One region of the Hydrogenovibrio crunogenus genome, then DNA from elsewhere that is predicted to be linked to it. Evidence: riboswitches for the same ligand, from Rfam matches in the RefSeq annotation. Region 1 holds a riboswitch; the other holds the start of a gene.
What was found. Region 1 has a riboswitch for cyclic di-GMP ahead of GHNINEIG_RS01415 (hypothetical protein). Riboswitches for the same ligand answer to the same signal wherever they lie in the genome.
Positions count from the first base shown of each region.

Region 2: linked by a shared signal. The riboswitch ahead of GHNINEIG_RS05135 (peptide chain release factor 3) and the one ahead of GHNINEIG_RS01415 (hypothetical protein) in region 1 are both predicted to bind cyclic di-GMP.

Region 1 covers NZ_CP032096.1:312,789-338,484, reverse strand. The annotation lists gene rpoC (DNA-directed RNA polymerase subunit beta') at 1-495, opposite strand, end outside; gene rpoB (DNA-directed RNA polymerase subunit beta) at 495-4,553, opposite strand; gene rplL (50S ribosomal protein L7/L12) at 4,740-5,111, opposite strand; gene rplJ (50S ribosomal protein L10) at 5,151-5,651, opposite strand; gene rplA (50S ribosomal protein L1) at 5,828-6,517, opposite strand; gene rplK (50S ribosomal protein L11) at 6,523-6,951, opposite strand; gene nusG (transcription termination/antitermination protein NusG) at 7,024-7,557, opposite strand; gene secE (preprotein translocase subunit SecE) at 7,560-7,943, opposite strand; tRNA gene GHNINEIG_RS01450 (tRNA-Trp) at 8,003-8,079, opposite strand; gene tuf (elongation factor Tu) at 8,160-9,350, opposite strand; tRNA gene GHNINEIG_RS01440 (tRNA-Thr) at 9,422-9,497, opposite strand; tRNA gene GHNINEIG_RS01435 (tRNA-Gly) at 9,568-9,642, opposite strand; tRNA gene GHNINEIG_RS01430 (tRNA-Tyr) at 9,665-9,749, opposite strand; gene GHNINEIG_RS01425 (GlcG/HbpS family heme-binding protein) at 10,069-10,560, opposite strand; gene truC (tRNA pseudouridine(65) synthase TruC) at 10,666-11,430, shown strand; gene GHNINEIG_RS01415 (hypothetical protein) at 11,481-12,020, opposite strand; cyclic di-GMP riboswitch class I at 11,995-12,073, opposite strand; cyclic di-GMP riboswitch class I at 12,172-12,250, opposite strand; gene GHNINEIG_RS01410 (adenosylmethionine--8-amino-7-oxononanoate transaminase) at 12,514-13,806, shown strand; gene GHNINEIG_RS01405 (peptidase M42) at 13,913-14,974, shown strand; gene GHNINEIG_RS01400 (OsmC family protein) at 15,075-15,491, opposite strand; gene GHNINEIG_RS01395 (type III PLP-dependent enzyme) at 15,503-16,699, opposite strand; gene speE (polyamine aminopropyltransferase) at 16,750-17,619, opposite strand; gene speD (adenosylmethionine decarboxylase) at 17,603-18,106, opposite strand; gene GHNINEIG_RS01380 (PA2778 family cysteine peptidase) at 18,428-19,435, opposite strand; gene GHNINEIG_RS01375 (DUF6627 family protein) at 19,449-19,826, opposite strand; gene trpC (indole-3-glycerol phosphate synthase TrpC) at 19,923-20,729, opposite strand; gene trpD (anthranilate phosphoribosyltransferase) at 20,811-21,833, opposite strand; gene GHNINEIG_RS01360 (anthranilate synthase component II) at 21,853-22,446, opposite strand; gene trpE (anthranilate synthase component I) at 22,467-23,972, opposite strand; gene GHNINEIG_RS11650 (hypothetical protein) at 23,965-24,111, opposite strand; gene GHNINEIG_RS01350 (phosphoglycolate phosphatase) at 24,138-24,821, opposite strand; gene rpe (ribulose-phosphate 3-epimerase) at 24,939-25,643, opposite strand.
Region 2 covers NZ_CP032096.1:1,064,440-1,071,312, reverse strand. The annotation lists gene GHNINEIG_RS05135 (peptide chain release factor 3) at 181-1,755, opposite strand; cyclic di-GMP riboswitch class I at 2,247-2,321, opposite strand; gene GHNINEIG_RS05130 (response regulator) at 2,417-3,091, opposite strand; gene GHNINEIG_RS05125 (ATP-binding protein) at 3,103-4,521, opposite strand; gene GHNINEIG_RS05120 (cytochrome b) at 4,567-5,112, opposite strand; gene GHNINEIG_RS05115 (DUF1841 family protein) at 5,387-5,821, shown strand; gene GHNINEIG_RS05110 (sulfurtransferase) at 5,841-6,710, shown strand; gene GHNINEIG_RS05105 (hypothetical protein) at 6,707-6,873, shown strand, end outside.

The sequences.
Region 1 (25,696 bases):
GTATTCTTCTTCACTTAGCAACTGCCATGGTTCAAGCGGTGTTAAACCTGGGTCAACAACCATAAAGGCTTCAAAATAAAGCACCGCTTCAATCTCTTTCAATGTCATATCTAACATTAAACCGATTCTTGAAGGTAATGACTTTAGAAACCAAATATGAGCAACAGATGTAGCTAGGTCGATATGCCCCATACGCTCACGACGTACTTTAGACTGAGTAACTTCTACACCACATTTCTCACAGATAACACCGCGATGCTTTAAGCGCTTGTATTTACCACACAAACATTCGTAATCACGGATTGGGCCAAATATCTTGGCACAGAACAATCCGTCACGCTCAGGCTTGAAGGTACGATAATTAATAGTTTCAGGCTTTTTAACCTCACCAAAGGACCACGAACGGATCTTTTCAGGAGAAGCAAGAGTAACTTTTATCGTATCGAAGTCACTTGATACATTTTGTTTTTTTAGAAATCCTAATAAATCTTTCATTATTCTTGCTCCAACTCAATATCAATACCCAAGGCACGAATTTCTTTACGTAATACACTGAATGACTCAGGAATACCTGGTTCCATGTATTCATTACCATCGACAATATTTTTATACATGCGTGTACGACCATTTAAATCATCTGATTTAACTGTCAACATTTCTTGTAATGTAAATGCTGCCCCATATGCTTCTAGAGCCCACACTTCCATCTCACCAAATCGCTGACCACCAAATTGTGCCTTACCACCTAATGGTTGCTGTGTAACTAAGCTATAAGGTCCAGTTGAACGCGCATGCATTTTGTCATCAACCAAATGGTTCAACTTCAAGTAATACATATAACCAACTGTGACTGGACGATCAAACTCTTCCCCGCTGATACCATCGTATAGCTTCATTTGACCTGATTCTGGCAAATCCGCAAGTCTTAGCAAGGCCTTAATTTCATCTTCAGATGCGCCATCAAACACAGGAGAGGCCATCGGAACTCCTTTACGAAGATTGCCAGCCAACTCGATGATTTCTGCATCAGTCAAAGAGTCAAAGTCAACTTTTTGACCTTGAGTTTCATTGTAGATTTTATGCAAGAAAGTTTTAAGTTCCTTGATATCTGCTTGTTGTTCAAGCATGGCATTAATTTTTGCACCCAATCCTTCAGCAGCAAGCCCAAGGTGAGTTTCTAGAATCTGCCCAACATTCATTCGAGAAGGAACCCCTAACGGGTTCAAACAGATATCTACAGGTCGACCCGTTTCATCATAAGGCATATCTTCAACGGGACAAATACGTGAAATAACACCTTTGTTACCATGGCGCCCAGCCATCTTATCACCCGGTTGAATGCGACGCTTAACGGCTACATAGACCTTAACCATTTTCGAAACACCTGGCTGAAGATCATCACCTTGAGTTAATTTCTTCTTCTTCTCTTCAAAAATTCCATTTAACTCTTCTTTCTTAGCAACAAGCTGCTTTTCCAGACTCTCTAAATGCGAAGCAAGAGCTTCGTCTGCTACATTCAAACCAAACCATTTACTTGACTCTTGAGAAGCTAAAAAGTCTGCTGTAATTTCAGTACCATCCACTAATTTTTGACCAATCAGCATTGGTTGGATACGATCAAGAGTATCTTCTTCAAGTATCTTGTATTGCTCATCAATGTCTTTTCTAACTTTTTGCAACTCATCTTCTTGAATTGCTAAAGCACGGGCATCTTTTTTAACACCTTCACGCGTAAAGACCTGAACATCAATAACGGTTCCTTCCACCCCTTTACTTACACGTAAAGACGTATCTTTCACATCTGATGCTTTTTCACCAAAGATTGCACGTAGAAGTTTTTCTTCTGGAGTTAATTGAGTTTCACCTTTTGGTGTCACCTTACCAACCAAAATGTCACCCTGCTTAACTTCCGCACCGACATAAACAATTCCAGACTCATCTAGTCTGGACAATGCTGCTTCACCAACGTTCGGAATATCTGAAGTGACTTCTTCAGGCCCTAACTTTGTATCACGTGCAAGACAGGTCAATTCTTCAATATGAATGGTTGTATAACGATCTTCTTGCACCACTCTTTCAGAAACTAGAATCGAATCTTCAAAGTTATAACCGTTCCACGGCATGAAGGCGATACGCATATTTTGACCAATAGCCAACTCACCTAAATCGGTTGAAGGACCATCTGCCAATACATCACCACGCGATACGACATCACCTGCTTTGACAATAGGTTTCTGATTAATACAAGTGTTTTGGTTTGAACGCTGATATTTAATCAAGTTATAAATATCAACCCCAGTTTCACCTTCAGCAATCTCTTCCTGGTTTGCACGAACTACAATACGAGCAGAGTCTGAAGAAACAATCTCCCCACCACGCAATGCAATCACAGTAACACCAGAATCAATCGCAACAGTTTTTTCAATCCCTGTTCCAACTAACGGCTTATCAGCTCGCAATGTTGGGACAGCTTGACGCTGCATGTTTGACCCCATCAAAGCACGGTTAGCATCATCATGCTCAAGGAATGGAATCAAAGAGGCTGCAACTGAAACGATTTGTTTTGGTGAAACATCCATATAATCAACATCTTGAGAGGATGCCAAAATCGTTTCATTTTTATGTCTTGCTGTTACTAGTTCATCAAGTAATTTATTGTCTGAATCCATTGCAGCACTGGCCTGTGCGATCACAAACTGTGCTTCATCGATAGCAGAAACGTATTCAACCTCTTCCGTCACTTGACCATCAATAACTTTGCGATATGGTGTTTCTAAGAAACCATATTTATTAGTTTTTGCATAAATAGCCAATGTATTGATCAAACCAATGTTTGGTCCTTCAGGTGTTTCAATTGGACAAACACGTCCATAATGCGTTGGATGCACATCACGTACTTCAAAACCTGCACGCTCACGTGTTAGACCACCTGGCCCCAAAGCAGAAACACGTCGCTTATGAGTGACTTCCGATAGAGGATTCACTTGATCCATAAATTGTGACAACTGACTCGAACCAAAAAACTCTTTAATAGCTGCCGAAACCGGTTTAGCATTAATTAAATCTTGTGGCAACAACCCATCTGTTTCAGCTTGATTTAGACGTTCTTTAACCGCTCTTTCTACACGTACCAAACCTACTCGGAAGGCATTCTCTGCCATTTCACCAACAGCACGAATTCGTCTATTACCAAGTGTATCAATATCATCAATTGTGCTTAAGCCATTACGAATATTAAGCAGTTCTTTTACAACATCGACAACATCTTGATTTTCAAGTACCAGACTGCCTTCATTGTCTTTACGCCCTAGGCGTCTGTTTAGTTTCATTCTACCAACTGAAGACAAGTCATAACGCGCTTCATCAAAGAACAAACTATTAAACAACGCTTCTGATGATTCTTTTGTTGGCGGCTCACCAGGACGCATCATGCGATAAATCTCAATTTGAGCTTCAAGTTGTGATGTAGTGGTATCTAGATTCAACGTATCTGAGATATAAGATCCATTTTCTAAATCGTCAATAAACAAAATACGGAAAGATAAATCTTTAATAGACTTCATTGTTTCAATCAAGTCACTGGCGATGACTTCGTTCGAACGAGCGACTAACTCGCCAGTCTCTTCATTCGTAATTCCTGAAGATAACACTTTTCCTAGAAGATACTCTTCCGGGATAACAACACTCTCAACTTTCGCTTCTTGCAGTTGCTTAATGTTTCGTGCTGTAATTTTCTTACCAGCTTTCACAATTACTTTATCGCCATCAGCGATATCAAATGCCGCAGTTTGTCCTTTTAACTGGCTTGGAACCAGTTGCATGACAAATGCATCCTTCTTGTAAGAAATATGCGTGTGTTCAAAAAAGGTATCTAGAATCTCTTCAGAGCTATACCCCATAGCTCTAAAAATAATCGAAACTGGAAGTTTACGACGACGGTCAATACGAACAAACACACAGTCATTATGATCAAATTCAAAATCCAACCAAGAACCGCGATATGGAATAATACGAGCATTAAATAAAACTTTCCCAGACGAATGTGACTTTCCTTTATCACTGTCAAAAATCACACCAGGGGAACGATGAAGTTGAGTAACAATAACGCGCTCTGTTCCGTTAATAACAAATGTTCCATTCTCTGTCATTAAAGGAACATCACCTAGATAAACCTCTTGCTCTTTAACATCCTTAACCGGGCGCTTTCCTGCTGGCGCATCTTTATCAAATAAGACCAAACGCATTTTGACACGCAAAGGGGATGAATAAGTTACACCACGTTGCTTACATTCCTTAACATCAAACTCTGGTTGACCCATCGTATAGCTGACGTACTCAAGATCTGCTGTTCCAGCAACACCATGAATCGGAAAAACAGATGAAAATGCAGAGTGCAATCCTATTGGATCACGCTCAAGTGGTTTTTTATCCTTTTGTAAAAACTCTTTGAAAGATTCTTTCTGGAGAGAAAGAAGATAAGGAACTTCAAGAATTGAAGATCGTGTCGCAAAATCTTTACGAATACGTTTCTTTTCAGTTAAAGAATAGGTCATCATTACCCCAACATTCGACTAAATAAAAGAAAGAAAAATTTCTTTCCAGAAAATGCATAAAACTGTAATAACAGAACCAAATATCTCAATACTATTGATTACACTTTTACACACTACTATAAACAACAAAAGGCCGACGCAAAAAACGCCAGCCATAATCATGCTACAAGAGCAGAAGAAGAAGTTTTACTTAACTTCGACTTCAATACCTGCTTCTTTAAGCTCATTTGCAAGAGTTTCTGCTTCTTCTTTAGAAACACCCTCTTTAAGCGTAAATGGTGCACTTTCAACTGCACTTTTCGCTTCTTTAAGCCCAAGACCAGTTGCGCCACGAACGGCTTTGATTGCTGCAACTTTGTTATCACCAGCACCAGTCAAGATAACGTCAAACTCAGTTTGCTCTTCACCAGCAGCGCCAGCATCACCAGCAGGACCTGCAACTGCAACTGCAGCCGCAGAAACACCAAATTTCTCTTCCATTGCTTCAACAAGTTCAACAACTTCCATTACTGACATGTTAGCAACTGCTTCTAAAATATCGTCTTTTGTAATTGCCATTTTAATTTTCCTTAAATTAAATATTTTTAATACGTAAGCTTAAGCTGCTTCAGCTTCTTTTTGATCTTTAACTGCAACAAGACCACGTGCCACCTTAGCGACAGGCTCTTTCATTACATAAAGTAGCTTACTTAATGCTTCATCGTAGGTCGGTAGAGCCGCAATTGCCGCTAGCTGACTAGCATCCATCACACCTTCACCAATCGAAAGCGACTTAACTACTAAAGCTTCATTTGCTTTTGAAAAGTCTTTAAAAACGCGAGCTGCGTTTCCTAACTCTTCTCCAGAAAATGCAAAGATTAATGGACCAGAAAATGTTTCTGCCATATCTTCAAACTTAGTTCCAGCAACAGCTCGACGAACCAGTGTGTTTTTAACAACACGAACTGATACATTTGCTTCACGTGCTTTAGAACGTAGTTCTGTTAATTGCTCTACAGTCAACCCACGATATTCAGCCGCGACCATTGAACCCGCTTCTGCAATAATTGCAGAGACTTCTTCAACAACGGCTTTTTTATCCTCGATATTGAGTGCCATATAACCTCCAAAACAGCTTGACTAAAGCCAAGCTCCTCCATCTACGTAGGTTTGAATCTATTAAGAATGTAACTTCAACATTCACCTACGGTCTGCGATGGGCGCTCTCTCAATCTAAGTATTACTTAACTTAAGGAGTCCCAATTCGCATTCTCATCTATTAAATGAGAAATTTCTTACAATGATGATTGATCAACAACAATACCAGGGCCCATTGTGCTAGAAATAGATACTTTTTTCATATAAGTACCTTTTGCAGCAGCAGGTTTAGCCTTGTTCAAATCTTCAATCAATGCGTTTAAATTTTCTTTTAATTTTTCAGGCGCAAAATCAACCTTACCGATTGACGCATGAACAATCCCTGCTTTATCAGCACGGAATCGAACTTGACCTGATTTTGCGTTCTTAATTGCATTTACCACGTCAGGCGTAACTGTTCCAGTTTTAGGATTCGGCATCAATCCACGAGGACCCAACACTTGACCTAACATACCGACAACTCTCATCGCATCTGGAGACGCAATCACAACGTCAAAATCCATCATGCCACCTTTCACTTCCGCTGCGAGGTCATCCATCCCAACAAACTCAGCACCCGCTTCTTTTGCCGCCGCTGCATTTGCATCGCCAGTAAATACCGCAACACGCACGTCTTTACCAGTCCCATTCGGCATAACCGTTGCACCACGTACAACTTGGTCAGATTTACGAGGATCAATCCCTAATTTAATAGCAACATCTACAGATTCAGAAAACTTAGCTGTCGCCAGTTCTGAAACCAAAGAAAAACCTTCAAGAACGTCGTAAGACTTTAGAGAATCAACTTTCTCAGCAAACATCTTTTGTTTTTTTGTTAACTTAGCCATTCCCATTACCCCTCTACATTCAAGCCCATGCTACGAGCTGAACCAGCAATAATTTTTACTGCCGCATCTAAATCGTTAGCATTCAGGTCTGCCATTTTTGTGTTTGCAATTTCTTCTAACTGCGCACGTGTTACTGTTCCAACCTTATCCATATTTGGAACACCAGAACCTTTTTGGATACCAGCTGCCTTTTTCAACAAAACTGATGCAGGAGGCGTCTTTGTAATAAACGTAAAACTACGGTCATTAAAAACAGTAATAACAACAGGAACGGGAAGATTTTTCTCTAAAGATTGAGTCTGTGCATTAAATGCTTTACAGAACTCCATAATATTCACACCATGCTGACCCAAAGCAGGACCAACTGGTGGACTAGGGTTTGCATTCCCAGCAGGAACTTGCAACTTAATATAGGCTTCAATTTTCTTAGCCATTTCTTTCTCCTTGTGGGTATAACGTCTTTCGACTTCCCAGGGTTACTAAAAACTTACAACGTAAGCAATAATTTAATTTTTCTCTACTTGAGTAAACTCAAGCTCAACAGGTGTTGAGCGACCAAAAATCAGTACAGACACCTGCAACTTGTTCTTATCGTAGTCAACACCTTCAACAACTGCTTCAAAGTCATTAAAGGGACCATCAATAACTCGGACCATTTCTCCTGGTTCATAAATAACTTTTGGCTTAGGCTTATCAACACCCTCTTCAACTTTCTGAAGAATACGATCCACTTCTTTTTGACTAATGGGCGCAGGTCGATCAGATGTACCACCGATAAACCCCATTACCTGAGGGACACTTTTAACCAAATGCCAAGTATCTTCATTCATTTCCATCTGAACCAGAACATATCCAGGAAAAAACTTTCTTTCCGAAGTTCTCTTTTTCCCTTCACGAATCTCAACAACTTCTTCTGAAGGAACTAATATTTGTCCAAAGCTATCTTCTAAACCTGCGCGTTCAATATATTCAGATAAACCTTTTTTGACTTTATTTTCATACCCTGAATACGCATGAACAACATACCATCTCTGAGCCATAACTATCCACCTTGTCCTGTTAACACCTGAACAGCCCATAAAAAGAACATATCCACTAGCCACAAGAAAATACTCATCACAATCACAACCGCAAACACTATCAACGTCATTTGAACCGTTTCTTGTCTTGTCGGCCAAATAACTTGCTTCACTTCTTTTTGCGCGTGCGAAAGATAACTGAACCAAGACCGTCCTTTATCAGATTGATAAAAAACCAATCCGGACACGGCAATACCACCAATCAACCCCAACACTCTAACAACGGCATGAGCATCTGAATAATAGTAGTAACCTACCAAACTCATTAAAAGTAATATAACTGAGACAACAACCTTCAATGTCTCCAGCGATTTAGCTGCCGATGGATTTTCTGCTTTTTGACTCATAATATAATAAACATCTGAAATAAAAACGACCCGTCATTCAAACAGGCCGTTATAAAATATGGCAGGGGTAGAGGGATTCGAACCCCCAACACCCGGATTTGGAATCCGGTGCTCTACCAATTGGAGCTATACCCCTGTAACTAAACTTTTCAGTTTCAGTATTCGAAAAAAAAGGGGATTATACAACCCCCTTTTTCTTTTAGCAAGTGCTAATTATTAATCAATAATTTTAGCAACAACACCCGCACCAACTGTACGTCCACCTTCACGAATCGCGAAACGTAAACCTTCGTTCATCGCGATCGGGTTGATTAACTCTACAGTCATTTGCACGTTATCACCAGGCATAACCATTTCTGTTCCTGCTGGTAGTTCACATGCACCTGTTACATCTGTTGTACGGAAGTAGAACTGTGGACGATATCCTTGGAAGAATGGTGTATGACGACCACCTTCATCTTTTGATAGTACATACACTTCTGCTTCGAACTTAGTATGTGGTGTTACTGTACCCTTATGAGCAAGTACTTGACCACGTTCGATATCTTCACGCTTAGTACCACGCAATAGGATACCTACGTTATCCCCTGCTTCACCTTGGTCAAGCAGCTTACGGAACATTTCAACACCTGTTACAGTTGTAGTTGTTGTTGGACGGATACCGACGATTTCGATTTCTTCACCAACTTTTACAACACCTGTTTCAACACGACCTGTTGCAACCGTTCCACGACCTTGGATTGAGAAGATATCTTCTACAGGCATTAGGAATGGTTTATCTGTTTGACGTGTTGGTTCTGGGATGTATGTATCCAATGCATCTACCAAACGACCGATTGATGGCTCACCAATTTCTGATTGATCACCTTCGATAGCTTTAAGAGCTGACCCCATGATTACCGGTGTATCATCACCTGGGAAATCATAAGTATCTAGAAGTTCACGAACTTCCATTTCTACTAGCTCTAGCAATTCTTCATCATCAACCATGTCAGCTTTGTTTAGGTAAACAACGATGTATGGCACACCTACCTGACGAGATAGAAGAATGTGCTCACGCGTTTGTGGCATTGGGCCATCTGCTGCTGAACATACTAGGATTGCACCGTCCATCTGTGCCGCACCTGTGATCATGTTTTTTACATAGTCGGCGTGACCTGGGCAGTCTACGTGAGCATAGTGACGTGTTTCTGACTCATACTCAACGTGTGCTGTTGAGATAGTAATACCACGCTCACGCTCTTCCGGTGCGTTATCGATGTTAGCGTAGTCTTTTGCTTCGCCACCGAATTTTTTACCTTGTACAATTGTTAGAGCCGCTGTAAGAGTTGTTTTACCATGGTCAACGTGACCAATCGTACCAACGTTTACGTGCGGCTTACTACGTTCAAACTTTTCTTTTGCCATGATGCAAACTCCGTTAAAACAGCGACAGACTTTTTACAAAGCCACGCCCGCCTAGTGAAAAAATCAAATTCTGGAGCTCTCAACCAGGATCGAACTGGTGACCTCATCCTTACCATGGATGCGCTCTACCTACTGAGCTATGAGAGCAAATATTAAAAAGGCCCTCACCATCAACCTACATAAAACAATGCAGACCAACAAAGAGAGCCTTATAAATTGGAGCGGGTAGGGGGAATCGAACCCCCCTCATCGGCTTGGAAGGCCGAGGTAATAGCCAATATACGATACCCGCATAATGTAAACACAATTTAAAATGGTGGAGGGTAGTAGATTCGAACTACTGAAGGCATAGCCAGCAGATTTACAGTCTGCCCCCTTTGGCCGCTCGGGAAACCCTCCCAATCAAATTGATGGAGCGTATTTTAAAGCAAAACGCGTTAGTGTCAAGAGAAAAACCAGAATTTTTCTATTTTATTAAATTCAGTTCATTCACCTGCTTACTAGAAGCTTACTTTAAAGGGTTTCGAGCAATCAAAGCGCCATATATCCACCCTATTCTGGCTAGGACAACACCTTCACTTTGTTGAACTAAAGAGTATATTAAATCGATAAGTAATTAAGATTCAAGACCTTATCGAATAATTTTATCTTTAAAAGCTGTAAAGCATGCTGTCGAATCTGAAACTTGTATCACTAGATTACGAGGATTAATGAACGTTTATTCTGCAAAATCCAAGCGCTCCTGCACAGACTCAATTCCCTTGGCAGCGCACACTTCATCCTTTTCACCACCGGGCGCACCACTGACACCAACAGCCCCAATCCTAACGCCGGCCGCTTTAATAGGAACACCACCTTCCATAACAATCAAACCATCAATATGATTCAACTCCGGACGTATATCCGCCCTTAACTGACGGAACACACCTGATTTAATACCTGACATGACCACCATATTCGCTTTTTCTTGAGCAATTTGTAATGTAAACCTGGGTGCAAGATCATCTCTCATAGCTGAGCGCAGCACGCCATTGCGATCAACCACTACAGCACTGACCTGATACCCTTGTTTTCGGCAAGCCAATATACTGGACATCGCAATGTCATTTGCAATACCTAACCCAATAGTCTTAGTGGTAACCACGTCGTTTGCAAAAGCATGCCCCATAATGACAAATAAGAACATCCCAATGACTTTGCTTATTTTCACTTCAACCCCCTTTTTAGTAAAACAACCAAAATCTTATCTTTTTTGTATTTCAGCATAAGGTTTTGTTTAGAATGTGCAATCACTTTGAAATCAGCGGTATGCCATATGCAAACAGACTGCCAACTCGACCAATTTAAAATACTGTATCAAGATGACTACCTCGTCGCAGTCCATAAGCCTGCCGGGTTACTCGTGCACCGCTCACCAATAGATAAGCATGAAACACAGTTTGCAGTACAAATGACTAGAGATCAGATCAAACAAAAGGTCTACCCTCTGCATCGATTAGACAAAGCAACATCAGGCTTATTATTGTTTGCTCTTGATTCTAACACCGCACGATTAATGGGACAGCAATTTGAAGAACATACCATTCAAAAACAGTATCTAGCGATATGTAGAGGGTGGATGAATGAAACCGGTGAAATTACTCATGCGTTAAAACATAAATTAGACAAGCTGGGCGATCGTCATACACAAACCAACAAACCTCCCCAGGAAGCCCTCACAAATTATGAGCGCCTGGCGACGACTGAAGTCATGTATAAAATGGGAAGATTTGATTCCCAACGTTATTCTTTAGTTAAGTTAATGCCAAAAACAGGGCGAAAACACCAACTACGTCGACATTTAAATCACATCAGCCATCCTATTATTGGAGATGTCAAATATGGAGATCGCCACCACAATCATTTTTTCAATACGTGGTTAGGACAACACCGACTTTATCTAGCGGCGACCAGTTTAACGTTCAATCATCCAAAAACCAATCAGCAGATGACTCTGAACGCGCCTCTTGAATCAAGCTATCAAAAAGCAATACAACATCTGAACTGGCAGGAAGAAACGGTCAATTACACAACTTCATAATGACCGTTTTATTTTGATTTAGTCGAATTGGCTGAACCCATGCCATCCATCTAATGAAGGGAAGCTTGAAAACGTAGCATGACCCCCATATCATCGGAACCATACAGCTTGGTTTTCGCTTCTTTAACACCCAATGACATTTGCCATTGTTCCCCTTTAGAAATCAATAAATTGCTATCGACCAGGTTAAACCCCATAACAATATTTGATTTATCATTTCCAAAGCGCAAAAAATCAACAACCGTTACGCTTTTCCGAGCCTGACAACAATAAGGCTGCTCTATCTCAACGGAATAAGCAGAGCTATTTAGCGTACGAAGGTTAACCTTCGCTTCTACTTCAAACATGTTTTTTAAAGACCCACTTACCGCATGAAATGTCTGCAGTAATTGAACACCAAGATTATCTTTTGTATCAGCCAATGCATCGGGCGCCCCCATTGTCATTAAGCTAATACAAGCGACCGTCAGTCGAGCCTGACGGTTTATTTTTTTACAAACAACATCTTCATCTCCTTGAGAGAACTCAAGCGAAACGTGTGTTGAAGAGTGGTAGAAAGTACTGGTTTGCAACCTGGCGATCTCAAACATTGAGACCCATGGCTTTCCGTCCCTGCTTCACAACAAGTTTGGCAATTAAAAACTTTCATTAGAAAGAAAAGGAATACCTGTTGTAATCCACGGCCGGAAAAATGGGAACAAATCAATCATACAAATGCCAAGAAACGCATTTTCTAATCAATTTGGCAACCTGGCGATCTCAAACCTTGAGACCCATGGCTTTCCGTCCTTGCTTCACAACAAGTTTGGCAAAATTTTCTGTCTAATACCGGTAACAACAATTAAACATTGTTTTCGTTACTTGCAAACTATTCTACTTCTTTTTAAAGTAACATCAACTACTTAGGTATTTTATTTTTTTATAGCAGTCATTAAGAAACCTTTAAGAAACCATTGAGACCTCTACAGTAATGCTTCTGCGCTGATTATGTCAGCCTCTTTTTTGAAACTTAATTTTTAGGATAATGAAACTCTGGTATGTTTTCGTTATCATACGCTAACGATAAATGACTGAAATATAAATATGACTCACTGGCAATCACTTTTACAATTTGATCAAGAACACATTTGGCACCCTTATGCAAAAATGCCGGCTGATACTCCCGCCATCGGCGTTGCCAAAACCCAAGGTTCCATCATTACCTTATCTGACGGCAAAGAATTGGTAGACGGCATGAGCTCATGGTGGGCCGCTCTTCATGGCTACAACCATCCTGCCATTCAAAAAGCGATGATTGACCAAATCGAAACCATGCCGCATATTATGTTTGGAGGCTTGACCCATGAACCTGCCATTGAATTGGCAAAACGTCTCATCAAACTGACGCCCCCGCCATTACAAAAAGTATTTTTCACGGACTCCGGTTCCGTCGCGATGGAAGTGGCTATTAAAATGGCTATACAATATTGGATTAGCTTAGAACAACCTCAAAAAAATAAACTCTTAGCACTCAAAAATGGCTACCACGGGGATACGTTTGCCACCATGTCAATCTGCGACCCGGATAATGGCATGCACCGTTTATTTAACAGCACATTGCCCCAGCACTTTTTTGCGCCCGCTCCGCAAAAAGGGTTCGATATTGACTCGGACAATCAAGACATTGCCGAATTTAAAACATTACTTGAAAAACATCACACTGAAATAGCCGCGGTGACCTTGGAACCTATTGTGCAAGGTGCTGGAGGGATGCGTTTCTATCGCCCAGACTATCTACGCCAAGTTCGTGAACTGTGCGATGAATTTAACGTATTACTCATTGCAGATGAAATCGCTACCGGGTTTGGGCGAACCGGAAAACTATTTGCCTGCGACTGGGCCAACATCAGCCCCGACATTATGGCACTAGGCAAAACATTGACTGGTGGGAATATCACGCTGGCGGCCACTCTGGCCACAGAAAAAATCAGCGACACCATTAGCCAAGGCCAACCAGGCCTGCTCATGCATGGTCCAACCTTTATGGCCAACCCGCTTGCTTGTCGAGCTGCATCCTCCAATATTGATGTATTATTAGCCTCCCCATGGCAAGAAAATATTCAACGGATTGAATCGCATTTCCTCAATACGTTTCACTCTTTAAAATCGCTACCTGGTGTTGCCGATACGCGAGTGTTAGGAGCAATAGGCGTCATTGAACTGGAGCGCAATGATTTAGGTGAAACCATTCAACATCTGGCTGTTCAAAACGGCGTCTGGATTCGTCCTTTTGGCAAACTTATTTATACCATGCCAGCCTACAACATTCCCGCAGACCAACTCAAGCAATTAACTGAAGGACTAAAAACCGCCATCACTCAAGCGCTGCAGCGCTAACGAAGATCGCCTATCCAAATCTTTAAATGAATGAGTGCTTTCTTTTTGAATGACTTCAATTAAAATTGAAGTCTTCGCATCTTATGCTTCTTAATATAGGTCTAGCATGGACAATAGTTTCAGTGAATTTCTCGATTTATTAAAATCATTAATCAGACAACCCAGTGTCGTCGGTGCAGAACATTCTTTTTTTAGAGTACTGCAACGCGAGCTGGAAGAGCGTGGTGCCAAGGTCACTTGGTATGAAGGCTTACTGGTAGCGCAAGGAAATGCGCCGGAAAGCTGTCACTTTTCAAGCCATATCGATCGTCACGGACTCATGTGTACAGGACCAAATGAATTCCAGTTTGCCGCTTTCATTGCCGGAAAAATGACCGACCTACTCGGTAATGATGTCAGTAATGAACTGAAAATGACCTTAATGAACCGTTTTGAAAGCACACCTGTTTTAGCCTACGAACCCTGGTCAGGTGCTTACCGGGGGTCAGGGACGATTAACAATGCTTATATTTGTGAATTTCGTAATAACTTAATTTTTGAGGTTGAAGGCTTAGAACATTTGGTTGCTGGAACGCCTGTCGGTTTCCAAGACAAACTCAAAGTAGATGATGGGTTGCTGTCTGGTCAGCTCGACAATGTTTTGACCGCCGCCATGCTGGTGCATTTATTCAGTTTGGGATATCAGGGAACGGCCTTTTTTACCGCAGAAGAAGAGTCGGGTGGAAGTTGGCGTTATTTACTGGAATGGTATCGCCGATTTGGAGACCCGACCAATAACTTATATGTGTTAGATACCAGTCCTTACCGTAATCGAGAAGAAGCGGACAAACAATTGGTGGTGCTCAGAAACAAAGATGAACATGCCGAATTTCATCTAGAAACCACTCAGGATTTGGCACGACTTTGTTTTGATCTCGACATTCCCTTTAGTTTTAAGGATCAATATATAGAACACCTCAACCAACAGACATTAGGCTCAGATCAAGCTCGAATGAGTATTGGACGCACAGAGCTGGGTAGAATCACCGCCAATGCAAATGGACTGGTGCACGGCACCACACTCCAAATTCCGACTACCGGTTATCACACCATGAATGAAACCGCTTCCATTGAAGCTTGTGAAGCCTTCTTAAACGTTCTTATGCATCTTGCAACCCTGAAACCTTAAACAAAAAAACGACCAGGCCTGGTCGTTTTTTTGTTTAAGACGGAGAGTCACACCCAATCAGAAGATCATTCAACCGATCAATGGAATGACTTAAAAAGCGTTATGGCGCAACAATCTCGAAATCATGAGACATTTCGACAGAGTGCTCCAACATTTTGGACACCGAACAATATTTTTCAGCCGATAAGTTGACCGCTCTTTCCACTTTTTTAAGATTTAAATCTTGTCCAGTAATTTTAAAATGCACATGAATTTTCGTAAACACTTTGGGAATGCTGTCGGAGCGCTCAGCGGTGATTTCAACCTGACAATCGTCAACCGCCTGCTTACTCTTTTGCAACATCATGATCACATCAATGCTGGTACAGCCACCCAATCCAAGCAACACCATTTCCATGGGGCGCGCGCCTTTGTTTTCACCACCGACTTCAGGCGCCGCATCCATCAATACGGAGTGCCCACTTTCTGTTGTGCCTTCAAAGGCCATTCCACCTTGCCATTTAATGATTGTTGCCATCTTGTTATCCTCTATTCATCATCCGTATGGTCAATTAAGTCTTCAACCACCACTATCTTAGGTTTAGGATAATAGTTAAATTCCGACGCAGACGCAATGGTATAGGCGCCCATTTGTTTCGCAATCAAAATATCACCCACCGCTAATTCCGGCAGTTCAATGTCTTCATCCACCACATCGACACTGTCACAGGTCGGCCCAGCCAACACACTCGGATAAAAATCGCCTGTCGGATCAACCGGTTTTAAAGGGGCAATCGGATACTTAGCATGATCATACATTTGACCACTCAACGCCCCATAAACGCCATCGTCCAGATAATACCAAGTTCGAGCACCACGTTTCGCTTTCCCCACCACTCGAATGACTTCAATCATCGAAGGCGCTGAAATGAATCGACCCGGTTCCGCAAACACCTTCACGGAAGCTGGCAATTCAGCTAACGCTTCCATAATTGGCGCACAAAAATCTTCGATCGGCATGACCGGACCTTGATAGGACACCGGAAAACTGCCTCCAATATCGAGCCATTTCCAATGAACATGGGACATTTCTTTCATGGCCGAAATCGAAGCCTGCACCGCGTTCACTTGGGCAAAAGGCGACAAGGATTGCGATCCCACGTGGAAAGACAAGCCCGACACGGTTAAGCCATTTTCCATCGCTAAATTAACCAGGCCTGGCAATTCTTCCAAGGCCGACCCAAACTTACGGGATAAATCGACAATGGCATCCTGGCTGCGGAAACTGACCCGTATCATCAATTCCACTTCATCTTTATACGGAATAAACTTCAGCACTTCATCCGGGTTGTCCACCACAAACCGGGTGCACCCGAAATCCAACGCATGACGAATTTCACGGTCTTTTTTAATCGGGTGAGTGTGAATACATTGATGCCCTTCAATGCCCAACCCTTTAACCAAGTCAACTTCTCCTGACGTGGCCAAATCAAAACTGCCTCCCAGTTTTTTCAACCGACGAATCACGGCAGGGTGTGCGAGTGATTTAATGGCATAAAATAACTCAACCCCAGGCAACGCTTTTTGCAAAGCACTGTACTGGTATTCCACTTCTTGCAAATCCAAAACCAGAAAAGGCGTTTCATGCTGTGTCAGCAAGTCCCTTAAGGTTGAGCGGTCAAACTGCTCAAGTTCATCCGGGTGCGTCTGTTCTGCAAAATGTTGGACGAGTTCTGCTGTATTCAATTTATGTTATTCTCCAAAAGGCCGAATCAGCCTGTAAATTAATGTATTGCTTATGCTTGTATTGCTTGTTGTAAGTATTTGGGCAGTGCAAAGGCCCCAATATGTAATTCCGGCGTATAAAAACGCGTTTCAATCGCCGCGGCGTCATAACGTGACCGAATGACGTCAACGGACTGTTGCTTTAAACTCAGATCATTCGTTGCCCAGGCAAACGTCATAATCCCACCCACGTATGTGGGGACAGCGGCCGAATAAAAACTCGACTCGTTGAATAACGGTGACAAACGCTTAAACGTCGTGGTGACTTCATCCGCCTGCATAAAACTGACCCCGTTTTGCGCCACGAACAACCCGCCATCGTTCAAACATGACTGAATGCCTTGGTAAAAGCGAGAGGTGAATAACACTTCTCCTGGGCCAATCGGGTCGGTTGAATCGGAAATAATTACATCAAATTTTTCCGTGCAGTCAGTCACAAAATCCACCCCATCAGCGATCACTACGTTAGCCTTCGAGTGTTCAAAAGCACCCGCTGAATGCTTAGGCAGGTATTGCTTACACATGTCAATGACTTGCTGATCAATCTCAACCTGAGTCACTGTGTCGACAGTTGGATGTTTCAACACTTCACGCAAAATCCCCCCGTCACCGCCGCCGATAATCAACACTTTCTTAGCGTTGCCATGCGCGAACATTGGGACATGCGTCATCATTTCGTGATAAATGAACTCATCTTTTTCCGTGGTCTGAATCACGCCATCTAAAGCCATCACCGTCCCCCACTGATCATTTTTGAAAATGATCAAATGCTGATGCCCGGTATCGACTTCAAACAGCACCTCACTCATCACAAACTGCTGTCCCCAGGTTGGATAAAGCGTTTCTAAATACGTATTGGTTGTTTTAGCTTTGGTTGTCATCAGTGACTTCCCCGCGCAGAATATTGTCCACCCCGACTTTACTCGGCGTGAAAGCGGCTTCTAACACTTCAATGGCCTTGGCCGGTTCCGAATCACCGCACATAAACACGTCAAACGCCGCATAGTTTCGCTCAGGCCAGCTATGTACACTGATATGGGATTCAGCCAGAACGGCGACTCCTGAAATACCCCCATTGGGTGTAAAGTGATGTAAGTGAATGTGCAACAATGTCGCCTTCGCTTTTTCAACCGCTTCACGCAACGCTTTTTCCATTAAAGCAAGGTCATCTAAATGAGACGCCCCCCAAAAATCTGCAATTAAATGCGTGCCTGCAAAGGTTTTACCGTCTCGGCAAATAAAATGATCTAAAGTTTGATCCTCAATCGCCTGGTCATGTGTTGGCCAGGTGTCATCAATCACGGTGGTTTTTTCAATCACTTCAAAGTGGTCGTTACCCGTGACCAGGACGTTTTCTGAATTTGGCATGTAAGGAGTACCTTATAAAACACCCGCAAAAAAGAAATGTATACGGATGAATGATTAATATTAGTTCACAAACAAAGGCGTAGTTTGATGAACCCCAACCACGTATGCCTAAGTGACATCACGTGAGGTATAACCATTTTTCTTTTGGAAAAAAGGAGAGCGTATTATTCCCCTTTTTTAATTCATTGCAAGTAATTTTTTCACTCTATTTAAAGATTTTTCAAACCGTCTTAATTTCTTTAAAAAGTCACTAAGAATCAATTGGTTAAAATAGTGATACTACAATCATTTTTTGAAAGAAGCTCGTTCATTACAATGGAATTATTTTGGTTTGCATTTCAGGATTGGACAATGCCGTTGAGAAGAAAGAAGGGTTGAATTTGAGCGCATTTCAGCCACTGTTGCTTGCAGATTAAGATCATTCGGAGACAACTTTAAACCACATTGTGCTGCTTTAAACGCTGCTTTATGACATCCTTCCGCTTGTAATACATAAGCATAGTTATTCCACATCTCTGCGGATTTAGAAAATTCCGACATGATAGAACTAAAAACCTCTAATGCTTTCGCCGTTTGCCCTTGCTGATAATACAAGTTGGTTAATGCCAACCAAGCATTTTTTTGCTCAGGCCAAGTGCGCGTTGCGGTCAAATAGGCTTTTTCAGCAGCCCTAAACTGTTGCACACTCTCTAAATCATAAGCCGCTTTTAACCAAGCCGGATACTCCGCCGTGGTCGGTAAGTGGGATGGATCAGTAATAACCAAGCCCCAATAATTTGAACGAAGCCAAGTTTGTTCAAAATTTGACAATGAGGTTTGCCAGCGACGGGTCGTGCCTGAACGTAAAATCATGGTTGAGCTAGCGAGATCATACCCAACCACCACCGAAAAATGCCATACCGGATAGCTTTCAAGCCCCAAATTTTGCAACACCAATACTGGGTTACCTGCTTCGACTTCTTTTAGCAATGCATCCATACTAGGATTGATGACATAGGCCACTTGCCCATATTGTCGAGCAGCCGCCATAACTTCTAGCTGAAAGCTCCCCTGCCGTTCGGGCACATAGATGGAAGGCGTTAAGGTATCGGGAGAAACCTTTATTTTCTGATAATTAAGAACTGTTGCCAGTGCCGCCGGACCACATTGATATTTTTCCTGAGGAAAAAACGGGACATCGGTCAACTCAACCGTTGGTTTGACAGGCATTGAAGAACGCTCATATAACGCCTTGGTTTGCGGAGCGGTTGCGCACCCGGATAATAATAAAAAGGATAAAAGCAAAACACCCGGCAAAAGCCGGGTGTCTATATTGAAGGATAAGTTCATTTTACGCTAGTATTTAATCAACGGAGTGAACAAATGGGAAGACATCTGTCGCACCGATAACATCCGTTATAATAAAGACAAGAAAAATTAATACCACTACACCCAAAATATCACCACCGGCAGGAACCTGTTCCATCTGATGGTTCAATTGAGCCACCTCTGCATCCGTTAAAGCGGCCACACGCTGTTGGACTTCTTCTGGCGAAACCCCCATCTCAAGAAACTGAGATTGAATGTCTTCACGCTGCATCATGGCGTTTAACTTAGCACGCTCTGATATCATGGAAGATTCTTGAACCAGTTGCTGCGTATTTAACATTGCTGCCTGTACAGGAAGTGTAATCACACTTAATAACGACAGTAACACACTCATTGCGATTGTCTTTCTCATTTTTCAGCTCCTTTTTATACTACGCAATTTTAAGATTATCACGTAAAACGAAACGAAGTCAATCAACTTACAACTCTGCTCAAACGTTTAGTCAGATTACAAATTGAATAATTCTGCCAATTTTTCACCTGGGTTATCGGCTCGCATAAAGGCTTCACCCACTAAGAAGCTGTTCACTTTATGTTGGCGCATTTTCGCAACGTCTTCCGCACCCAGGATGCCACTTTCGGTAATCACGATACGATCATCTTCAATCATATCCAACATACGAATAGTGGTTTCCAATGACACATCAAATGTATGTAAATCACGATTATTGATACCAATCATCGGTAATGGCAATCTTAAAGCGCGCTCCATTTCTTCTTCGTTATGCACTTCGACCAAAACATCCATTCCTAATTGTAAGGCAGTTTCCGTAAGTTCATATAGTTGCGCATCACCAATGGCGGCGGCAATCAATAAAATACAGTCCGCACCAATCACTCGCGCTTCATACACTTGATAATCATCCACGATAAAATCTTTACGAATAATGGGTAAATCCACCGCGTCATGAACCTGTTTCAAGTATTCATTCGAGCCTTGAAAAAAATCTTGATCTGTCAGTACCGACAAACAAGCCGCGCCATGCGCTTCATAACTCTTGGCAATCTCAACCGGATCAAAGGGGTCGCGTAAAACGCCCTTGCTCGGAGAAGCTTTTTTGATTTCAGCAATCACCGCTGACTGCCCAGCATCCAACTTAGCTTGCATGGCATCGGCAAATCCTCGCGTGGGAGAAGTTGTCATCATCAACGCCTTTTGTTTCATTTCTCTCAGTGAAATGCGATCGCAGCCGGCTTGAATTTCTTCCAATTTACGGAAAATGATTTTCTTTAAAATATCTGGTGTTTGGTTCATGTTCTTATTCTCAATTCAATCAATGACTGACATTAGTGTGTAAAAAACTGCCAGGCCTGGCAGTTTTAATGAGTGATACGCTTATGCGAAACTTTGCGTTTTTTCGATAAACTGATTAAACAATGCTCTGGCTTGACCATTGGCAATCACGTTTTTAGCCATTTGTACGCCTTCGGCATAAGAGCTTGCCACGCCTGATACGTAAATGGATGCGCCGGCATTCAAACAAACAATATCCGCTGCTGCACTGTGATCGTTCGCCAAAACCGCATGAATGATATTCAAACTGTCTTGGGCTGAATCAATTTTCAATTCACTTAAATCGGGATGGTCAGCATCGTACTCAGATGGATCAAGTGTCCACTGAGTAATAACGCCATCTTTCAGTTCCGCTACTTCCGTTAAGCTGGCAATACTGATTTCATCCAATCCATCCTGTGCATGCACAATCATGACATGCTTTGACCCTAATTCCCTTAACACCTGTGCAAATGGCATTAGCAGGTTAGAATCATAGACACCCAACACTTGGGCTGGCGCTTGAGCCGGATTCGTTAATGGACCAAGAATATTGAAAAGCGTTCGAACGCCAATTTCTTTACGCACGCCAATGACATGTTTCATCGCACTATGGTGCGCTGGCGCATACATAAAACCGACCCCGATTGTCTCAACACACTCGGCTACTTGTTCTGGGCTCAGATTTAAATTCACTCCGGCTTTTTCTAATAAATCGGCACTGCCTGATTGACTGGAAACCGATCGACTGCCATGTTTGGCGACTTTTGCGCCGGCTGCTGCTGCGACGAAAGCTGACGCTGTCGAGATATTAAAGGTATTGGCGCCATCCCCACCTGTTCCGCAGGTATCGACCATATGAGTTTTATCAGCCAAAGTCACTTGAGTCGCTAAAGAACGCATCACCGATGCTGCAGCCGTAATTTCTTCAACCGTTTCACCTTTCGCTCTTAATGCAACGAGAATGGCAGCAATCTGTGCAGGAGTCGCTTGACCAGACATCAACATCTGCATCACCCATTCCATTTGCTCGGCTGTTAAGTCCTGTTTATTTAAAAGCTGTTCCAGCGCATCTCGTAATTGCATAAGCGATCCTAGTATCAAATTATGGTCGTTGATCTTTCTGTTCTAAAAAATTCTTTAACATCGCATGACCTTGTTCGGTCAAAATCGATTCGGGATGAAATTGAACCCCTTCAATTGGCAAAGAGACATGGCGCACTCCCATGATCTCGTCAACCCCGCCTTGTTTGCATTGTGTCCAAGCCGTTACTTCCAAACAGTCGGGTAATGTTTCCTGCTCTAGCACCAAAGAATGGTAACGCGTTGTTTCGACCGGGTTCTGCAATCCTCTGAACACGCCCATATCATGATGATAAACAGGAGACGTTTTTCCATGCATCACTTCTTTGGCTCGGATCACGTTGGCACCAAATGCTTGCCCTATGCTTTGATGCCCCAAACACACGCCTAAAATCGGAATTTTACCGGCAAAGTGTTGGATTGCGGCAATTGAAATACCTGCTTCATTCGGTGTACATGGACCGGGGGAGATAACCAGGTAATCCGGTTTCATTTTTTCGATGGCTTCAATCGTAATTTGGTCGTTACGATACACTTCCACTTCCTGACCTAACTCACCGAAATATTGCACCAAGTTATAGGTAAAAGAATCGTAATTATCAATCATCAGTAACATAACTTTTTATCCTTTTCCTATTAACGATGTCCAGCATCTGGGTTATCGGTTTTGAGGCCTTTGGTCACAAATTCAGCGGCTTTAAAAATCGCGCGCCCTTTATTCATGGTTTCATCCCATTCTGACTGTGGTACCGAATCCGCCACGACTCCGGCACCGGCTTGCACAAACAGGCGCCCATCTTTTATCACCGCGGTTCGAATGGCAATGGCAGTATCCATATTGCCATGCCAACCCAGATAACCGACCGCGCCTGCATACACCCCTCGTTTAACCGGCTCTAATTCATCGATAATTTCCATCGCTCGAATTTTCGGCGCACCAGAAACTGTGCCCGCCGGGAAGGTAGCTCGCAGCACATCAATCGACGACATGCCTGGTTTGGCTTGACCATTGACGTTTGACACAATATGCATCACATGAGAATAACGCTCAACAATCATTTTTTCAGTTAACTCAACCGAACCGACATTGGCAATACGACCGACATCATTCCGGCCAAGATCAATCAACATCAAGTGCTCTGCCAATTCTTTCGGGTCGGACAACAAATCCTCTTCCAAAGCCTGATCTTTTTCCGGTGTCAAACCTCGCCGACGTGTACCGGCAATCGGGCGGACTGTAACGGTATTGTCTTCCAAACGAACCAGAATTTCAGGCGAGGAACCGACAATCTGTAAGTCACCCAAATCTAAAAAGAACATATACGGTGACGGGTTCAAATATCGGAGTGCACGATAGAGATCAATCGGTGCCGCATCAAAATCTACCGACATTTGCTGAGAGATCACGACCTGCATTGCGTCTCCCGCTAAAATATATTCTTTAATTTTAGCAACGGCTTGCTTAAAGGCTTCCTCTCCAAAACTGGAAACAAAGTCCTGTTCGGTTAAAATCGTCTCTTTCGGTAAATCATTCGGAACCGACATCGGTTGCTGAATCAACTCAGCGATTTCAGCCACGCGTGCTTCGGCTTTTGAATAGGCATTTTTCTGACTTAAGTCAGCATGTACGATGACATGAACCTGTCCACTCAGGTTGTCAAATACAACAATTTCTTCAGACACTAACAGCTGAATATCCGGAGCTTGAATATCATCTTTTTCCGGCTCTGATGCCTGTAGACGACTCTCGACATATCGAATGGTGTCATAACCAAAATAGCCCACCAGCCCACCAGTAAACGCCGGCAGACCTGGCTGATGGAAGACTTTAAAGCGAGACTGAAAAGCTTCGATCCATGCTAGTGGATCTTCAGAGACTTGTTGTTCTACAACCTTTTCGCCGTCCAACACCGTGATTTGCTGACCTTTAATCACCAAGCGTTTCGAGCAAGGTAAGCCGATAATGGAGTAACGCCCCCATTTATCCCCGCCTTGTACGGATTCAAACAAATAGCTTTGGGGCTGATTCGCCACCTTATGATAAACACTCAATGGCGTATCATAGTCAGACAAAATAGTCCGCATCACCGGCGCGGTTTTATACCCCTGATCAAATAAGGCGGTAAAATGTGTATCATTCATTTTTTTCCCCTTCCGCCGTTGATGCTAGAGCGGTCTTGCGCTCAAATCTTTTAAGCTGAATCGTTTGGTAGAGACCTGAAAAAGAACACCAGAAAGGCTTCGCCAGCACTGTCAAAAAGGCTTTTAAAAACGATTTCATTTCAGGTCACTCTCCTTGCTTAATGATTATTTAGCCGCTAAGTAATTTGGCAATTCCATAAAAGAATCCATAACGGCATCCGGTTCATAGTTTCGAATATCTTCACCATGATTATACCCATAAGTCATGCAGAAAATATGGAAGCCAGCCGCACGAGCTGCTTTCACATCAGACTTTGAATCACCGATCATCAAAGCATTTTCCGGTGATACCCCTAATAATTCCGCAGCATGCAGCAAAGGCATAGGATGTGGTTTTTTCTCTTCACAGGTATCGCCGGAAACCACGACTTCAAAAGAATCGTAAAGTCCTTTGTCTTTCAGAAGCGGAATGGTAAAAGCGGCGGCTTTGTTCGTCACACAGGCCACACGGTAGCCTTGTGCTTTCATCCACTCAATTCCCTCAACGACGCCCTCATAAACACAACTGCGTTTAGAAGTATTTTCTTTATAAAGCTCAAGGTAAATAGGGTATGCCTTCTCCATCAACGCTTGATCCGGCATACCATCGACAGAGTTAATCAACGCTCTTTCAACAAGACGCTGAACACCATTTCCTACCCAATTGCGCACCGCTGCTTCGCCCCGGACAGGCATATCAAGCTGCTTCATCATTTCGTCAACGCAATAAGCCAAATCCGGCACACTGTCAATTAAGGTTCCATCTAGGTCAATCAAGATGAACCCAGGTTTTATTTTTTCTTGCGACATAGTTTTTCCAATGTATTAATCAGGTTATCCAACCCATTCTTTTACTTTTATTAGAACGACAAAACGCCAGCGTTGACTGGCGTTTATTGAATCATTCAGCGCTTTAGCTCAAAAGGATTAAGCCTTAGCAAGCTCATCGCGCATTTGCTGGATAACCGTATCATAACGGTTTGCATCACTTGCATTTGCCTTACCGAAGATACCTGAACCAGAAACAAACGTATCACAACCGGCTGCAGCAACTTCTGCGATATTTTCAACTTTAACACCGCCATCAATTTCCAAGCGAATATCACGACCAGACTCATCAATCATCTTACGTGCCGCTTTTAGCTTTTCCAACGCTTGAGGAATAAAGGCTTGGCCACCAAACCCAGGGTTAACAGACATGATTAGAATCATGTCAATCTTATCCATCACGTGCTCAAGGTAACTTAGAGACGTTCCTGGGTTAAAGACCAAACCAGCTTGACAGCCTTCTGCTTTAATTAACTGTAACGAACGATCAATATGCTCAGATGCTTCTGGATGGAACGTAATGATGTCCGCACCGGCAGATGCAAAGTCACCAATCAAACGATCGACTGGCTTCACCATCAAATGCACATCAATCGGTGCTTTCACGTCTTCTTTAACCATGAAGTTCTTCAAAGACTCACAGACCAATGGCCCGATGGTCAGGTTAGGAACATAATGATTATCCATTACATCGAAGTGAACCACGTCTGCGCCAGCAGCGATGACATCTTTGACATCGGTTCCAAGTTGAGCGAAATCAGCTGATAGAATTGACGGCGCAATCCAGTTTTCTTTCTTAGCCATTTTTAGAATCCTTTTTAAGAAACAAATTAAATTGCAGGCATTTTACCAGACTC
Region 2 (6,873 bases), 740 kb from region 1:
TTTTAAAAGAATCAAAATTTTTAACATTTAATCAAATGCTTAGCGATAAAATTTAAAATAAAAGTGATTTGTCTTCACGCTTTATTCAAATTTTGAAACATGATCGAATGAAATTTTTAAGAAGAAAAATTCATGCCAATCGGTGATTGGCATGAATTTATATGAGATAGGATAATTTAATCAGTGTTCGCGTGTGGCAACAAACTGAAGCTCAGGCCAACGCTCTTCAATCAGTGTTAAATTAACACGAGTAGGGGCAATATAAACCAACTCTCCAGCAGCATCATAAGCCACGTTCTCTTTAACTTTCGCCAAGAACTTGTCGATCTCAGTTTTATCACCAATGACCCAACGTGCCGTTGAAACATTAACCGGTTCGAATAAACAAGTCACGTTGTACTCATCTTTTAGTCGCTGGGCCACCACTTCAAATTGCAGAATCCCAACCGCACCCAAAATCAAATCATTATTAATAATTGGACGAAATAATTGCGTTGCCCCTTCTTCTGACAGTTGCGTTAATCCTTTTTGCAATGCTTTCATTTTCATTGGATCTTTCAGCTGTGCCCGCCTGAACAATTCTGGCGCAAAGTTTGGAATCCCTGTAAATTTCAGGTCTTCACCTTGTGTGAAAGTATCCCCGATTTTAATCGTGCCATGGTTATGCAACCCGATAATATCACCTGGATAGGCCAATTCTGCTTGATCGCGCTTATTTGCTAAAAATGTAATTGCTTTCGCAATTTTAACGTCTTTACCAATCCTGACATGCTTTAAACTCATGCCCTTTTCATACTTACCAGACACGATTCGCATAAATGCCACGCGATCACGATGCTTAGGGTCCATGTTGGCTTGGATTTTAAAAATAAAACCGGTTAATTTTTCTTCATCAGATTTAACAAATCGCGTGCTGGCTTCACGCCCTTCTGGCGCAGGTGCATATTTTGCAAAGCCATCTAATAACTCTTGCAAACCGAAATTATTCACGGCTGATCCAAAAAATACAGGGGTCATTTTCCCTTTTAGAAAAGCATCCAACTCGAATTCATGGCTGGCCCCTCTGACCAGTTCAATTTCATCTCGTAATTCTTCTGCAAGACTGCCTAACTTTTCATCTAGCTCAGGATTATCCAACCCATGAATCAACTCCCCTTCCGAGGCATTCAACCCATCAGCCGATTCAAAAAGACGTACGGTATCATTATAAAGATGATAGATCCCTTTAAAACGTTTTCCCATACCAATTGGCCAAGTCATCGGGGCACAATTGATTTTCAATACCTCTTCCACTTCATCCAACAGCTCTATCGGCTCCTTTCCTTCACGGTCCAGCTTGTTGATAAACGTTAAGATAGGCGTGTCTCTTAGGCGGCATACTTCCATTAATTTAATGGTTCGATCTTCAACCCCTTTAGCCACATCAATCACCATTAAAGCGGAATCCACAGCCGTCAGAGTACGATAAGTATCTTCCGAAAAGTCTTCATGCCCAGGGGTATCCAAAAGATTGATCATGACATCTTTATAAGGGAACTGCATCACGGAGGACGCAACAGAAATACCTCTTTCTTGCTCCATCTTCATCCAATCGGATGTAGCCGAACGATCTGTTTTACGACTTTTTACCGCCCCAGCCATCTGGATGGCGCCACCGTATAACAATAGTTTTTCAGTGACCGTGGTTTTCCCGGCGTCCGGGTGGGAAATGATGGCAAAAGTACGCCTTTTATTTGTTTCTAATTGCAGTGACATAAATCGATTTATCTACTTAATTGGGCTTGAGGTGTATTTGAATAACAAAAAACAGCCAGGCCTGGTCGTTTTTATGAGAACGTTAAATACTTTTGGGCAGAATTATACCTGATATTAAGAGCGATTCCTAAAGGAATCCTTTAGAGAAGGAAATGCGAATCAAACGGGTCAGATCAAAGAAAAAAATGGGGGCAAAAAAGCCCCCCAAAAATTTTCCCCCTAGTGTGGTATTCCCACGTCAGAAATGGGAAAGAGGAAAATTAGTTGCACTCTGAACAAGGTTATAACTTGATAAATCATCAATAGATAATGCAGTTAAAAAACAACACAACATCAGCAAAATGAAAAAAGCGATAAACGGCTTGATGCATAACTGCCATGTCATTAATTTTTTAAAAGGCTAAATGAAATCCAATCACATAGAAAGGATCTAAACAGAACATATAACGATAGGTTCTTAAGTGTTTCCACTTAAATAAATGTGTCGTTAAAAAGGTAACCCGGCCATCTCAGAGAGATCCGTGGCTTTCTGTCTTCGCCTCGCGACGAATTTAGCTTTATCAAATTAAGATGAGGTAATACTAAAAGATTCGATACAAAAAAACAATAGTTTTTTTACGTAATTTTTAAAAAAAGCGCCTTTTTTCAATACTTCTAAGCATTAAGCGTGAAACTCAAACTTATAACCGACGCCATAAACTGAGTAAATCAATTCTTTTGAAGTCAATTCGTCTGCCAGCTTATGTCGTAGCTTTTTAATATGACTGTCTACCGTGCGATCAGAAACCACTCGATTGTCTGGATAAATACTTCCAATCAACTGACTTCTGGAATAAATACGCCCGGGGCTAGCGCTCAATAACTTTAAGATCGCAAATTCAACCATAGATAAATTAACCGTTTTTCCATGGTAACGAACCTGATAACGTTCTTCATCCATATGCCAATCTTCATGATCTTCCTGGCGTAAAGAACTTCGTCGAAGCAAGGCCTTAACGCGTGCAACCAATTCACGAGGACTAAACGGCTTACAGATATAATCATCTGCACCTAATTCCAGGCCTAAAATCCGATCAATTTCTTCTACTTTAGCCGTTAACATGATAATCGGTACCTGGCTAATGGCTCGGACTTCTTTACAAACTTGCAGTCCATCTTTTCCCGGCAACATAATATCTAATAAAATCAAGTCAACAGGATGCTGCTGAACCCAGTCCAATACGTCTGACCCATTATCAATACACACCGTTTTAAAACCACTGTCTTGTAGGTACTCTTGAACAATATTGGCAATTTTAATTTCATCTTCCACAATTAAGATGGTTTCATTACTCATCGAAATTCCTTTTAAACCGGTAACTTTACTGAAACTTTTATGCCACCCAATTCAGACGGAGCCACAGAAACCTTGCCCATGTGAGCTTCCACAATCTGCTGTACAATTGCCAACCCAAGGCCAGCACCGCCATGCCGTCGGTTTCGAGACCCTTCTGTGCGATACAATCTCTCAAATAAATATGGAATTTCATCTTCATTAACGGAAGGCGCAGAATCTTCAATGCTAAAAATGACATGACTTGAAGTACGACTTAACGAGATTATAACTTGTCCCTGTTCTCCTGAAGCCGTCACGGCATCTGTATAAGCAATACTATTCCATAGCAAGTTGGTGACCAGTTGCTGCAAACGCGATTCATCACCATTTAATTTGAAGGTATCTTCAGAAAAGTGCACCGACAACCGCAACCCTTTTTCTTGAGCTGCATCGTCTACCATCGCCACTGAGCTCGTCACAACACGTTTAAAATCAACAGGGTTCATTTTATAGTTCAATCCCCCAATATCATTCAAGGTGACCTGGTATAAATCATCCACCAACCGATTGAGCCATAAAACTTCTTCATGAATTTGCTGCAAATTTGTTTCATTAGCAGGACGAATACCATCTTTAATAGCCTCTAAACTGCCCTGTAAAATCGTCAACGGTGTCCGTAATTCATGAGAAATATCGGCAATCCACTGATTTCTACTTTGCTGACTTTTTTCCAGACTGGCGGCAAGATAATTGAAGTCTTGTTGCAGCTGCCCGAACTCATCTTTTCGGTCATGCTGCAAGCGTGTTGCAAACTGACCTTGAGATAACTTTCGCATCCCTAATGTCAGTTTTCGTATTGGAGATAAAAAGTGACTGGCGAAAGGCAACAAGAGCAACAGCGCCACCCCTGTCATCAAAACCGCTCCCCAAGTGAAAACCATCGACTGATCTTCTGTAAACTCAATATCGGTCTTTTCCGTCAGCTCATCGCGATGGTTGTACCCCAGCTGCCCGACTTCTTCACGATCGACAATAATGGATTCTTCCATGCCATTTTTAGTTGGCTCTGGCCCAATAATCACCTGACCTTCTTTGCTGATGAGACTGACACGACTCTCAAACTCATCAGGATGAATTTGTAGCATTTTAGGGTACTCTCGTTCTAAGAGAATATCCATCGGAATATAGGTATGCGTTAAATCAACACGATGAGAGGCTGTCAACAAGCGTTGCCACACGTCTAAATCCAGGTCATTTGTATCAAACACCCCTTTTTCATCCATGTAGACTTCAATGTTATTTTTCAAACGCTCTAGACGAAGCTGATCTCGCTTATCCACATACTTAACCATGGTGTTATGCAGCAAGTATTGATTGCTCCACATCATGGCTTCAAGCATCAAAAACCCAAAGCCAAGCAATACTAAGATCAGTTTTAAGCGTAATGTCATAATCGAATCAAATTCTTTATCATATGAGCCAAGATTCTTGCCGTATTATTCTTTGCCAACCATGCGGTTTAAAGTAGCGTCTTTATAGAAATAATGATGTTTCAAGGCCCCCGCTATATGCAACACAATAATGGCAGGCAAAATCAACTCACCCAAAATTTCATGAAATTCTTCAGCCGCTTCATGTAAGCCCTCATTTTCAGATACAATCGCAGGCAAGACAAACCAATCAAACACGGCCACGTCATGCCCACCGGAGCTGGACATCACCCACCCCGATAAAGGCATCAGAACCAACCCTAAATACAGCAGCCCTTTCACACTGTGCGCTAAAATATGTTCAAAGCGTGTTGAAGACAAACTTTCAGGATTCGGCGACAGTTTCAGCCATAAGAGTCTAAAGAAGAACAATCCAAGAATAATCACCCCTATTGACTTATGCAGGTCATAGAGATCACTTCTTTCTGGTCCTTTGGGTAAAGAACCCATATAAATACCCAATGCAATCATGCCGATAAACAAAACGGCCGTTACCCAATGATTCACAATACTGACCCAACCAAACTGTGTGGATGTGTTCTTAATTCTCATCTTTTTTCCTTAAAAATATCGTCAGAAAACAATTTCTCGCAATAACACATTACTAACGTCAATGCTTACTTTACTCCGTGTATTGTATTTAGTATAAAATTTTAAAGCCAATTTAAATGTGCAATAACTGTGAACGCCGCTTTTACACTGGTTTTCTCTCACACCCAATCATGCTAAAACGCATACCAGATCCAAAAAACTTTGCGCAAATCCGGCGTGTTTTCGTTAAACTATCACTTAATTACAACCTTCCAAGAATACCGAAAAACACACTATGTTTTACACTACCGAACGAGACAAAATGCGTCAGTTTTATGTTGAAACCTGGCAAAAAGCAACTCAAAACCAACCTATGGATGCGATGGAAACCATGGTCGCCCGTGTTATTGAAATGCATCCTGAATATCACATGATGCTGACAAATGAAAAGCATTTGGGAAATGATTACTTGCCTGAGCTGGGTGAAACCAACCCTTTTTTGCATATGGGGATGCACCTTGGTTTACAAGAACAAGTCGCATTGGATCGCCCGGCAGGCATTCAAGCCCTCTATCAACAACTGGGAAATCAGATTGGTGATGTACATGAAACAGAACATGCCATGATGGACTGTTTAGGCGAAGCTCTGTGGCAATCGCAACAACAGCAAGGAATGCCTGATGAAGAAGCTTACTTGACCTGTTTGAAGAACCTTCTCTCTCCTTCTTAATTTACATTTGGGTCTCCTTATGCGTGTATTACCATTATTATGTTTATTATTCAGCTCTTCTGTTTGGGCAAAGCTACCCGTTTTCGTTTCCGCTGACTGGGTTCAGGAACACCAGGAAAACATCAAGCTGATTGATCTCAGCAGTCGAGATCAATTTCAAAAATACCATCTTCCCAATGCCATCTGGGTGAATTATGCTTGGCTCATCAAACCACAAAACGGATTGCAATTGAGTGGTGGACCGGACTATATGGCCAAAGTACTCTCTCAACTGGGGATTACACCCAAAGACCAAGTTATTCTTTATGACAACCAAGGGAATTTAGACGCCAGCCGACTGTATTGGGAGCTTAAAAAGCTCAATCACGAAAATGTTGCTCTGTTAGATGGCGGCAGTGTTCAATGGGTTTTAAAAGGTTATCCAGTTACTCAAAAAATGCCAAAAATCACCCCTGCAAACTATCCTACACCTTCAACCTCATCGACCGATCGACTCACAGCCAACAAACAAGAAGTCATGGCGGCCATTCAAAATAAACAGGTCGCTTTACTCGACACTCGAACCAAAGAAGAATATTTAGGGTCTTCTAAAGAAAAACGTACTGGACATATTCCTGGTGCTCAACTGTTCCCGTGGCAAGCGGCTGTTGATTTTCGCAATGGATACCAGCAACGTTCTGCACAACAACTGACAGCTTTTCTAGAGCAAGTCGGCATAACAGATAAAAACCAGCAAATTATTTTATACTGCAATACCGCCCATCGGGCAGCGCGTTTGTTTCCGATGTTGCAAAGCTTAGGGTTTGAACAAGTGCGACTTTATGATGGTTCCACTCAGGAATGGAGTCAGGACAAATCCTTACCATTGACGACAGGAGCAATTCAATGACAACTCAATCCCATCCTCTGAAACGGGCAATACGAAATGGACTTTTAATGGCGGTGGTCGTTGGTGGCGTAACACACTTTCAAGGAAGTGAAGCACCTGAAGTAATGACGTCCATGCTGTTTACTTTTGGTATCGTAACCCCTGCCTTGTGGCTCTCTTATCG